One region of the Streptomyces sp. NPDC059832 genome, then DNA from elsewhere that is predicted to be linked to it. Evidence: riboswitches for the same ligand, from Rfam matches in the RefSeq annotation. Region 1 holds a riboswitch; the other holds the start of a gene.
The links. A riboswitch is a leader RNA that binds a small molecule or an ion and turns the genes downstream of it on or off. The one in region 1 is predicted to bind cobalamin.
Positions count from the first base shown of each region.

Region 1 (5,550 bases):
CCGCCCCTCCTTCAGCACGACGATCCGGTCGCAGAACATCGCGGCCAGATTGAGGTCGTGCAGGGCGATCACACCGGTCAGCGGCAGGGAGGCGATCAGCGCGAGGAGTTCCAGCTGGTGCTGGATGTCGAGGTGGTTCGTCGGCTCGTCGAGCAGCAGCTCGCGCGGCTGCTGGGCCAGTGCCCGCGCGATCTGGACGCGTTGGCGTTCGCCGCCGGAAAGGGTGTGCCAGGACTGGTCGCCGCGGTCGGCGAGGCCGGTCCGCGCGAGTGCTTCGCGCACCGCTTCGTCGTCCTCCGCAGTCGGTGCCGACCAGGCCCTGCGGTGCGGGATGCGCCCGAGCCGTACGACGTCCAGCACGCTCAGCTCGACCTGGGTGACGGCGTGCTGGTCGACCACGGCGATCCGCTGGGCCACGGTGCGGCGGCCGATCCCGGCGAGCCGCTGTCCGTCGAGGGTGACCACGCCGGTCTCCGGGGCGAGGACCCCCGCCAGCACCCGCAGCAGGGTCGATTTGCCGGACCCGTTCGGTCCGATCAGCCCCACGGTGGCGTCGGGCGGCGGGGCGAGGTCGACCCCGTCGAGGATGAGACGGCCGCCCGCCGCCCGGCCGACCCGTTCGGCACGCAGTCCCGAGGTGGCCGCCCCCGTCACGCGGTCCTCCGGGTGCGGTACAGGACCAGGACGAACGCGGGTACGCCGATCAGTGCGGTGACCACGCCCACGGGCACCTCCTGCGGGTCGAGGACCGTCCTGGCGAGGGTGTCGACCCAGACCAGGAACACCGCCCCGGCCAGGGCCGTGACCGGCAGCAGCCGCCGGTGCCCGGAACCCGCGAGGGCGCGGGCGGCGTGCGGCAGCACCAGACCGACGAAGCCGATGGCACCGGCCGAGCTGACGAGTGCGGCGGTCAGCAGTGCGGTCGTGCACAGCAGCACGATCCGGGTGCGCGCGACATGGACGCCGAGCGTGGCTGCGGCGTCCTGCCCGAACGCGAAGGCGTCGAGGGTACGGGCGTGACCCAGGCAGATCAGCAGGGTCACGACGAGGACGGCGGAGCAGATCCACACGTCGGTCCAGCCGACCCCGCTGAGCGAGCCGAGCAGCCAGAACAGCACCCCGCGGGTCTGCTCGGCGTCGGCGGCGGTCATCACGACGAAGGAGGTGAGCGCGGAGAACAGCTGCATGGCCGCGACACCGGAGAGCACGACCCGGTCGGTCGTGCCGCCCAGGGTGTGGCTGAGCAGCAGCACGAGGGCGAACGAGCACAGCGCTCCGACGAACGCGCCGGTCGAGATCGACACCGCTCCCCCGCCGACGCCGAGGACGACGACCACGACCGCGCCGGTGGACGCTCCGGAGGAGACACCGAGGACGAAGGGGTCGGCGAGCGGATTGCGGAGCAGCGACTGCATGACGGTGCCGCACACCGCGAGCCCGGCACCGCACACCGCTGCGAGCAGGGTGCGCGGCATCCGCAGGTTCCAGATGATGCCGTCCCGGATCGGGGAGAGCCGTGAACGCCCCCAGCCGAGGTGGGAGGCCACCGCGGACCAGACGTCGGCCACGGAGATCCGGGCGGGGCCGATGGTGACGGCGACCGCGACGGAGACGACGAGCAACGCGGCGCCGCAGACCCACAGGGCCCCGCCGCGCAGTCGCCGTGCGCCCTTCGTGGCCCGGGGGGAGGTGGCGGGGGCGGGCGGTGCGGCCACCGCCGTGCCCCGTTCGGTCCCCGTCACCCGGCGAGCCCGAACCTGCGCAGTCCGGCTGCCACGCGTTCGATGCCCTCGACCGTCCGGACGGACGGGTTCATGGACTGGCCGCTCAGCAGCACGTACCGCTTGTGCCTGACGGCGTCCATGTTCTTCGTGACGGGGTTGGACTCCAGGAACTCGATCTTCTTCGCGGCGCTCTCGGCGGTCTGGGCCTTGCGGGTCAGGTCGCCGACGACCAGGACGTCGGGGTTGCGGTCGGCGACGGTCTCCCAGCTGATCTGGGGCCATTCCTCATGGGTGTCGTCGAAGACGTTCTTCGCGCCGAGCTCTTCGGTGATGATCCCGGGCGCTCCGCAGCAGCCGGCCAGGTACGGGGCCTTGGAGTCGGAGAACCAGTACAGGAGGGTCGCGTCGGAGGCGTCGATGCCCTCGGCCGCTTTCTTCACCCGGGCCCGCAACTGCGCCACGAGCGCGTCACCGCGCTCCGGTACGCCGAACACCTCGGCCAGTTCGCGCACTTCGCCGTAGACGCTGTCCATGGTCAGCGGGGCGGTACGGGCGCCGTCGCCGCCGCCGCTGTTGTCCTTGCCGGTGCAGTCGGCGGGCGAGACATAGGTGGGGACGCCGAGCGATTCGAACTGTTCGCGCGGTGCGACGCCGCCCTTGGCGAGCGTCGATTCGAACGACGCGCTGACGAAGTCGGGCTCGCGGTCGAGGACCTTCTCCGACGACGGCCGGTTGTCCGCGATCCTGGGCACTTCGGCGTTGGCCTTCTCCAGACCCTTCATCACCGGGTCGGTCCAGGTCGCGGTGGCGGCCATCCGGTCGGCGAGGCCGAGGGAGAGCAGGATCTCCGTCGATCCCTGGTCCACCGAGACGGCGTGCCGTGGCGCGGCTTCGACGGTGACGGTGCGTCCGCAGTTCTTCAGCGTCACCGGGTATCCGTCCGCGGAGTCCGGCTTCGCGGCGGAGTCGTCGGTCCCGCCTCCGCAGCCGGTCAGCAGGACGAGTCCCGCCGAGAGCAGGGCCATGATGCGGATGGGGCTGGCTATGGACGGCACGGAGTCCCTCTGCGTCTGAGGGCTCATGCGCGGAGCCCGCTGTACGGAGTTCCGCGGCCCGGTGCCGGGTCGCGGGCGCCAGCAGGTCTTCGGACTCGGGTTCCTTCGGACGGGACGCCTTCCCAGGACACCCGAGGGTGGTCCCAGTGGCCGTGGCCCCGCCCGTCCCCCTCACCGCTGCGCGTCAGTTCCGGATTCTCACCGGATTCCCTGACCCCATTACGTGGAGTTCGACTGGCTCCGGCAAGCTATCACGAGGCTCTGCGCAGCTCATGGGGGGTGTGGCCGGTGGTACGCCGGGCTGTGTGTCCCGTCGCACCACCTGCCGGATGCCTACGGACGCTGAAGAGCGATGACGGCGTTGTGTCCGCCGAAGCCGAAGGAATGGCTGACGGCGCGCCGGATGGGCTGCCGCAGCGGTCGTTCGGTGACGCAGTCGATGTCGAACTCGGGCGCCGGGGCGTCCAGGTTGGCGATCGGTGGTACGACTCCGCGTTGGAGCGTGAGGACGGTGAGTCCGGCCTCGATCGCACCGGCCGCCCCCATGCAGTGCCCCAGTACACCCTTGGGGGCGGTGACGGGCGGCCGGTGCGGGTAGACCCGGGCGATGAGGGCGGCCTCGGTGGCATCGTTGACCGGTGTCGCCGTGCCGTGTGCGTTGACGTGCTCGACGTCCTCGGCCGCCCAGCCCGCGTCGCGCAGCGCGGCCTCCACCGCCGCCTGGGCGACCGTGCCGGACGGATGCGGACTGATGGGGTGGTAGGCGTCGGTGGTGGCGCCGGTACCGGCGAGCAGCGCCCGTGGGGCCGCGCCCCGGGCATCGGCGTCGTCCACCCGTTCCAGCACCATGACGGCCGCGCCCTCGCCCATGACCAGACCGGCCCGGTCGGCCGCGAAGGGACGGCACAGCGTGGCCGGGTCGCCATCCGTCCGGGCCCCGGCTCCGGACCTGGCGAACCCGGCCATGGCGGCCGGGTAGACGATCGACTCGGTGGCTCCGGCGACAGCGATGTCGCACTGCCCGGTGACCAGGAGGTCGCGGGCGACGGACAGCGCGGTGACACCGGACGAACAGGCGGTGCACGGGGCCATGCTGGGTCCGGTGGCCCGCAGCTGGATCGCGATCTCGGCGGCGGGCATGTTGGGAATGGTGAGCAGGATGCCCGAGGGAGAGGTGGCCCCTGCTCCGAACCGGTCGAGCACGACGGCCTGCTCGGTCAGCGAGGCGGAACCCCCGCTGCTGGTGCCGACGACCACCGCGACCCGGGCGCCCTCCCACCGGGCCGGGTCCAGCCCCGCGTCGGCGACCGCCTCCCGGGCGGCGAGCACGGCGAGTTTCACGTACTTCCCCATGCGGAAGGACGCCCGGCCGCCGATCGCGGCGTCCAGGTCGATGCCGTCGACCATGCACGCGAAGTCGATCGCGCACCCTTCGAGCTCGGCGACGGTACGGGCCGGTGACACTCCCGCGCACACGCCCCGCCAGGTGGATTCGGTGTCGTTGCCGACCGGGGTGATCATGCCCAGGCCGGTGACGGCGACGGCCGGCCTGTTCATCGGGCGTTGCTCATCGCGGTCCCGCCGCCCACCCGCGCGCCGCGGCCGGCTGCCAGGTCGATGAACCGTGTGATGTCGGCCAGCGTCGCGTCCTTGGGGAGCTGGTCGAAGTCCCGGTTGCCGCCGGCCGTCTCCCTGATGAGGACGGCGAACTCGGCGACGGCGAGGGAGTCCATCTCCAGGCTGTCCATCGTGGAGCCCGGGTGGATCTCGGCAACGGGCACTTTGAAGGTGTGTGTCAGAACCTCGGTGATCTTGGGATGAATCGCACTCATGAGCTTTCTCTCCATCATTCGGTCCGGCTGTCGGGCCGGCGGTGACACCGTCCCGACGCCGAATCAACTGGGTGGAGTGCCTCCAGTTACGCCTTGTGCCGAACCGATTCGGCACCGTCTTCCCCGCGCTCCCCGCACCACCGGGCCAGGACGGACGCCGTACCCCAGTAGGCCAGCAGGACAACCCGGACTCCGAGAGCCCCGGCCGCCTCCCTGATCCGGTGACCCCGTACAGCTGTTCCCCTCCTCGTCATGGCCCTCATCGCCCGTCCTGAACCGTCGCCCGGTCCCCGCCCGTCCGCCAGGCGGCTCCCGGCTCGTCGTAGGCAGCCACGTAGTCGGCTCCGGCGATGGGCCAGTCGGCGAGCAGCTCCGGCGGCAGCGCGAAGGACTCGACCAGGTCGGGCAGTCGGGCGGCGACCATGGTGATGAGCTCTTCCACCCGGTCCGGCAGTCCGTTGACCTGGTCGGCGGTCAACAGGCCCGCTGCCAGCAGATCACCGCTGTTGCGGGCGATCCGGTCGAGCGCGAAGAGCCGTTGCAGCTCGCCGAGCCGTTCGCGGGCGGGCCCCTCGGGCAGCGCGGCCACCGCTTCCTCGTACGCCTCGGCCGCCTGCCATTGGGCGTGCGCCTCGACGCCGCGCAGGGCCGGCCCGGACGCCACGTTCCACCGCGCGAGCGGGTCACCGTGCGGTGCGAGGCGCATCCGCTCCCGGGCCCGCCCGAACCAGATCCGCTCCAGTTCCGCGAGCAGCCCCCCGAGGAACCGGGGGTCGTCGAGTTCGCCGGGTCCGCCGCCGGAGGAAGCCTCGGGTCCGCCCGGTGCGGTGGCGAAGAGCATCTCCGCGGCCGCCTTGGCGTGGATGGCCATGTTGTCGCCCTCGGCCGTGATGGCACCCTCCACTCCCGTGAGGAGTTCACTCATGCCGTTGTTCTCCA
Region 1 is NZ_JBHWIY010000007.1:360,574-366,123, forward strand. Features, by position in the region: gene ACFV8T_RS15885 (ABC transporter ATP-binding protein) at 1-654, opposite strand, end outside; gene ACFV8T_RS15890 (FecCD family ABC transporter permease) at 651-1,742, opposite strand; gene ACFV8T_RS15895 (ABC transporter substrate-binding protein) at 1,739-2,806, opposite strand; cobalamin riboswitch at 2,842-3,033, opposite strand; gene ACFV8T_RS15900 (beta-ketoacyl-[acyl-carrier-protein] synthase family protein) at 3,113-4,336, opposite strand; gene ACFV8T_RS15905 (phosphopantetheine-binding protein) at 4,333-4,611, opposite strand; gene ACFV8T_RS15910 (acyl-CoA dehydrogenase) at 4,871-5,550, opposite strand, start outside.

Region 2 (5,550 bases), on a different contig from region 1:
CAGAGCGGCGCGGGCGCGGGCGACCGCGTCCGGGGTGAAAGCGAGATCACGGACGAGGTCGACCATCCCGCAGGCGTGGATCATGCGGACCGCGACCTGGCTCACATCGGCGGGCAGGCCTGCGAGATCCGCCTCTGCACGGATCGTGGCGAAGGACTGGCGGTAGATCGCCGGTCCGTCCTTCTCGTACTGGTGCACAGTGCTTTCGCTCTCTTCCTCGGGCGTGCGACGGTCGGGTACAGGGGAGTGGGGTGTACGGGATCAGCCGCGCGCGCGGCGGGCCGCGGCCACCGCGGCGGCGAGCCCACCGGGGCTGTCGGGGACGCTCACGGGCGCGTCCCGTACCTCGCCCCGTACGAGCGAGATCCGGTGTCCGTCGGGGGTGGCGACGACGTCCACCCACTCGCCGCGGGGGTGGCCGCACCGGCGCTCGCACCCGGACCAGTACACCGGCAACGGGCCCACGGCCCCCACCGCGTCCGCCGCCTGGGCCCGCACATCGGCCAGCGACTTCGCGCAGCCGGGCCGGCCGATACAGGCACCCACCCCGGCCCAGGGGGAGCCGGGTCCGACGACGAGGCCGGTGGCCCCCAGATCGTCCAGCAGCCCTGCGGCCCGCCGCCGCTCCACCCCCGGTACGACGACCCCGCGCCACGGTGTCAGCCGCAACTCACCGCGGCCCCGGTGCCGGGCCGTGTCCGTCAACGACCGCCACTGCGCCGGGCCGACGCGCCCCAGGGGGATGCCGACGGACAGCGCGGCCCCGTCGTGCCGGCCGGTCACGACGCCGGGGGCGGGGCCGTCCGAGCTCCGCGGGCAGGCACGGTCCTCGGTGGAAGTGGTGCCGGTACCCGTCGCACGCAACCGTCGTACGACCTCGTCGAAGAGGGATCCGGCACCGCCGGGCAGGTCCGGCACGCGCCAGGCACCGGTGCCCGACGCCTGATCCAGGAAGGTCCCGGCCGCCAGGAGGGCGGCCTGCGGCGCCTGCGCGCCCGGTATCCGTACCACGGTCCCGGCCGTGCCGATCCGCAGCAGCGCCGTTCCGTCATCCTGCGCCAGCAACGTCACGTCGCCGCCCAGCGCGTCCACATCGCCACGTCCGTCGTCGAGCACGAACAGGAACCTGCCCGAGAGGCCCGCCGTCCGGTCGCCCGCGCACAACAGCGCGTCCAGCGCGGACAGCCAGGGGCCGACGTCCCGTGCGCCGCGGCCGTCGAGCCCCGAGAGCGGCGACGCCACGATGTTGCGTATCCGCTCGTGGCGCGCGGAGCGCAGCAGCCCCGCCTCGCCCAGCCCGTCGGCCAGTTCGCCTCCGCAGTCCGGACCCAGCCCGCGCAACTGGACATTGCCGCGCGAAGTGAGATGCAACTCACCATCGCCCAGGCTCCCCGCCAACGCCCCCAGGGCGTCCGCCTGCTCCGCGGTCAGCAGACCGCCGGGAACACGGACGCGGGCCAGAGCGCCGTCGTCCGCCCGGTGCAGCCGCAGCGTGCCGGGGCAGGCGTCACCGCGGTCCCGGGGAGACGCGTCTCCCGGCGGTGAAGGCGAAGTGGCAGGTCGTGGCATGGCGGCGAGCATACCGACCATCTGACCAGATCCGTATGTCCTCCATCGGTTGACCGGCCCTTACTATGCCTAGTGACGGGCCATCCGGCACGTCGTCGCCACAGACGGCGACAGGGGAGGAAGTCCGGTGCAAGTCCGGCACGGTCCCGCCACTGTGAGTCCGGCCACGGCCGGGCAAGTCAGGAACTCCCTTCCCCACACGCTCGGATCCGTTCGAGCGGGGAGCTTCATTCCGACACCGCCCGGGGCGTGGACACCCCGAGGAAGGCCCGACGCCGCATGATCCTGCTCCTGTCGACGTCCGACACCGACCTGCTCAGCGCCCGCGCCTCGGAGGGCCCGGTCTCCTACCGCTACGCCAATCCCTCCCGGCTCCCGCTCCAGGACCTGCCACAGCTCCTGGACGGCGTCGACCTGGTCGTCGTGCGCCTCCTCGGCGGGGTACGCGCCTGGCAGGACGGCCTCGACCAAGTGCTCGCCACCGGACGCCCCGTCGTCGTCCTCACCGGCGAACAGGCCCCCGACGCCCAGCTGATGGCCGCCTCGACGGTCCCCATCGGCATCGCCGCCGAGGCCCATGCCTATCTGGCCCACGGCGGGCCGGGCAACCTGGACCAGCTCGCCCGCTTCCTCTCCGACACCGTCCTGCTCACCGGCCACGGCTTCGCCCCGCCCGCCCCGGCACCCTCCTGGGGCCCGCTGGAGCGCACCCCCCGGCGCACCGACGGCCCGGTCGTCGCCGTGCTCTACTACCGCGCCCACCACATGAGCGGCAACACCGCGTTCATCGAGGCCCTGTGCCGTGCCGTCGAGGACGCGGGCGCCCGTGCGCTGCCGCTGTACGTCGCCTCGCTGCGCACCCCCGAGCCCGAACTCATCGAAGCACTGCGCGCCGCCGACGCGATCGTGACGACCGTCCTCGCCGCGGGCGGCACCCGGCCCGCCGAGGCGTCGGCGGGCGGTGACGACGAGTCCTGGGACGCGGGCGTTCTCAGCGGCCTCGACGTACCCATCCTCCAGGCCCTCTGCCTCACCGGTTCGCGCACCGACTGGGAAGACAACGACGAGGGAGTCTCCCCGCTCGACGCCGCCAGCCAGATCGCGGTCCCCGAGTTCGACGGCCGCCTGATCACCGTGCCGTTCTCGTTCAAGGAGATCGACGAGGACGGCCTGCCCGCGTACGTCGCCGACACCGAGCGCGCCGCCCGCGTCGCCGGGATCGCCGTGCGCCATGCCCGGCTGCGCCACATCCCGGCCGCCGAGAAGCGGATCGCGCTCGTCCTCTCCGCGTACCCGACCAAGCACTCCCGGATCGGCAACGCGGTCGGCCTCGACACCCCGGCCAGCGCCGTCGCCCTGCTGCGCCGACTCCGCGCCGAGGGATACGACTTCGGTACGGAGGAGGTCCCCGGCCTCGCGTCGGGCGACGGCGACGAGCTGATCCGCGCGCTGATCGAGGCGGGCGGCCACGACCAGGAGTGGCTCACTGAGGAGCAGTTGGCCCGCAACCCGGTCCGCATCCCGGCCGCCGACTACCGGCGCTGGTACGCGACCCTCCCGGCCGAGCTCCGCGAAGCCGTCGAGCAGCACTGGGGCCCCGCCCCGGGCGAGATGTTCGTGGACCGGTCGAGCAACCCGGACGGCGACATCGTCCTCGCGGCCCTGCGCCGCGGCAATCTGCTCATCCTCATCCAGCCGCCGCGCGGCTTCGGCGAGAACCCGATCGCGATCTACCACGACCCCGATCTGCCGCCCTCGCACCACTACCTGGCCGCCTACCGCTGGATCGCCGCCCCGGCCGACGACAACGGCTTCGGCGCCGACGCGATGATCCACCTCGGCAAGCACGGCAACCTGGAATGGCTGCCGGGCAAGAACGCCGGCCTCTCCGCCGCCTGCGGCCCCGACGCCGCCCTCGGCGACCTCCCGCTCATCTACCCGTTCCTGGTCAACGACCCGGGCGAGGGGACGCAGGCCAAGCGGCGCGTCCACGCCACCCTCGTGGACCACCTCGTACCGCCGATGGCGCGCGCCGACAGCTACGGGGACATCGCCCGGCTCGAACAACTCCTGGACGAGCACGCCCAGATCGCGGCGATGGACCCGGCGAAGCTGCCGGCGATCCGCGCACAGATCTGGACCCTGATCCAGGCGGCCAAGCTCGATCACGACCTGGGGCTCGAAGACCGCCCCGAGGACGAGGGCTTCGACGAGTTCATCATGCATCTCGACGGCTGGCTCTGCGAGATCAAGGACGCGCAGATCCGCGACGGCCTGCATGTCCTGGGCGGTGCCCCGGCCGGCGCCGACCGGGTCAACCTCGTCCTCGCGATCCTGCGCGCCCGTCAGATCTGGGGTGGCACGGCCTCCCTGCCGGGTCTGCGCGAGGCGTTGGGGCTCGACGAGTCCGCCGCGACCCGGGTCACCGCCGACGAGGCCGAGGAGCGGGCCCGCGCCCTGGTCCAGGCGATGGAGGACGCGGACTGGTCCCCGGAAGCCGTCGCCGGAGTGGCGGCCGGGCACCCGCGGGCCGTCAGCGACATCCTCGACTTCGCGGCCCGCGAGGTGGTGCCGCGGCTGGCCGCCACGACCGACGAACTCGACCACGCCCTCCACGCGCTGGACGGCGGATTCGTCCCCGCCGGACCCTCGGGCTCCCCGCTCCGCGGTCTGGTCAACGTCCTGCCGACCGGACGCAACTTCTACTCCGTCGACCCCAAGGCCGTGCCCTCGCGCCTCGCCTGGGAGACCGGTCAGGCCCTGGCCGACTCGCTCCTGGAGCGCTACCGCACCGACAACGGCGACTGGCCCACCTCGGTCGGCCTGTCCCTGTGGGGTACGAGCGCGATGCGCACCGCCGGCGACGATGTCGCCGAGGCCTTCGCCCTGCTCGGCGTCCGCCCGGTCTGGGACGACGCCTCGCGCCGCGTCACCGGCCTGGAGGCGATCCCGCCGGCCGAACTCGGACGCCCGCGCATCGATGTCACCCTCCGCATCAGCGGTTTCTTCCGCGACGCCTTCCCGCACACCATCGGCCTCCTCGACGACGCGGTCCGCCTGGCCGCGTCCCTGGACGAGCCTGCCGAGCAGAACCACGTACGCGCCCACACCCAGGCCGACCTGGCCGCCCACGGCGACGAACGCCGCGCCACCACCCGTATCTTCGGCTCCCGCCCCGGTACGTACGGCGCCGGTCTGCTCCAGCTGATCGACTCCCGCGACTGGCGCACCGACGCGGACCTCGCCGAGGTCTACACGGTGTGGGGCGGCTACGCCTACGGACGCGAACTCGACGGCCGCCCGGCCCGTGAGGAGATGGAGACGGCGTACAAGCGGATCGCGGTCGCGGCCAAGAACACCGACACCCGCGAACACGACATCGCCGACTCCGACGACTACTTCCAGTACCACGGTGGCATGGTGGCCACCGTCCGAGCCCTGCGCGGCACCGCCCCGGAGGCGTACATCGGCGACTCCACCCGCCCCGAGACGGTCCGCACCCGCACCCTGGTGGAGGAGACCTCTCGGGTCTTCCGCGCCCGGGTGGTGAACCCCAAGTGGATCGAGGCGATGCGGCGGCACGGCTACAAGGGCGCCTTCGAACTGGCCGCCACCGTCGACTACCTCTTCGGCTACGACGCGACGACGGGCGTGGTCGCCGACTGGATGTACGACAAGCTCACCGAGACGTACGTCCTGGACCCGACCAACCGGGAGTTCCTCCAGCAGGCCAACCCCTGGGCCCTGCACGGCATCGCGGAACGCCTCCTGGAGGCGGAATCCCGCGGCATGTGGGCCAAGCCCGACCCGGCCGTCCTCGAAGCCCTGCGCCAGGCATACCTGGAGACGGAGGGCAACCTGGAGGGCGAGGACTGACCCCCGGGCCCGGTACCGGACCACCGGACAGCGACATGTGACCGAGCCCCGGCCGCGACACCGGCCGGGGCTCGGCTGTTGTTCGTGACGCTGACAGGGCTGATG
Region 2 is NZ_JBHWIY010000012.1:89,051-94,600, reverse strand. Features, by position in the region: gene ACFV8T_RS22390 (precorrin-8X methylmutase) at 1-198, opposite strand, end outside; gene cobG (precorrin-3B synthase) at 262-1,581, opposite strand; adenosylcobalamin (AdoCbl) riboswitch at 1,682-1,762, shown strand; gene cobN (cobaltochelatase subunit CobN) at 1,849-5,445, shown strand.
Region 2: it holds a riboswitch for cobalamin, as region 1 does, so the genes downstream of both, cobN (cobaltochelatase subunit CobN) here and ACFV8T_RS15895 (ABC transporter substrate-binding protein) in region 1, are expected to answer to the same signal.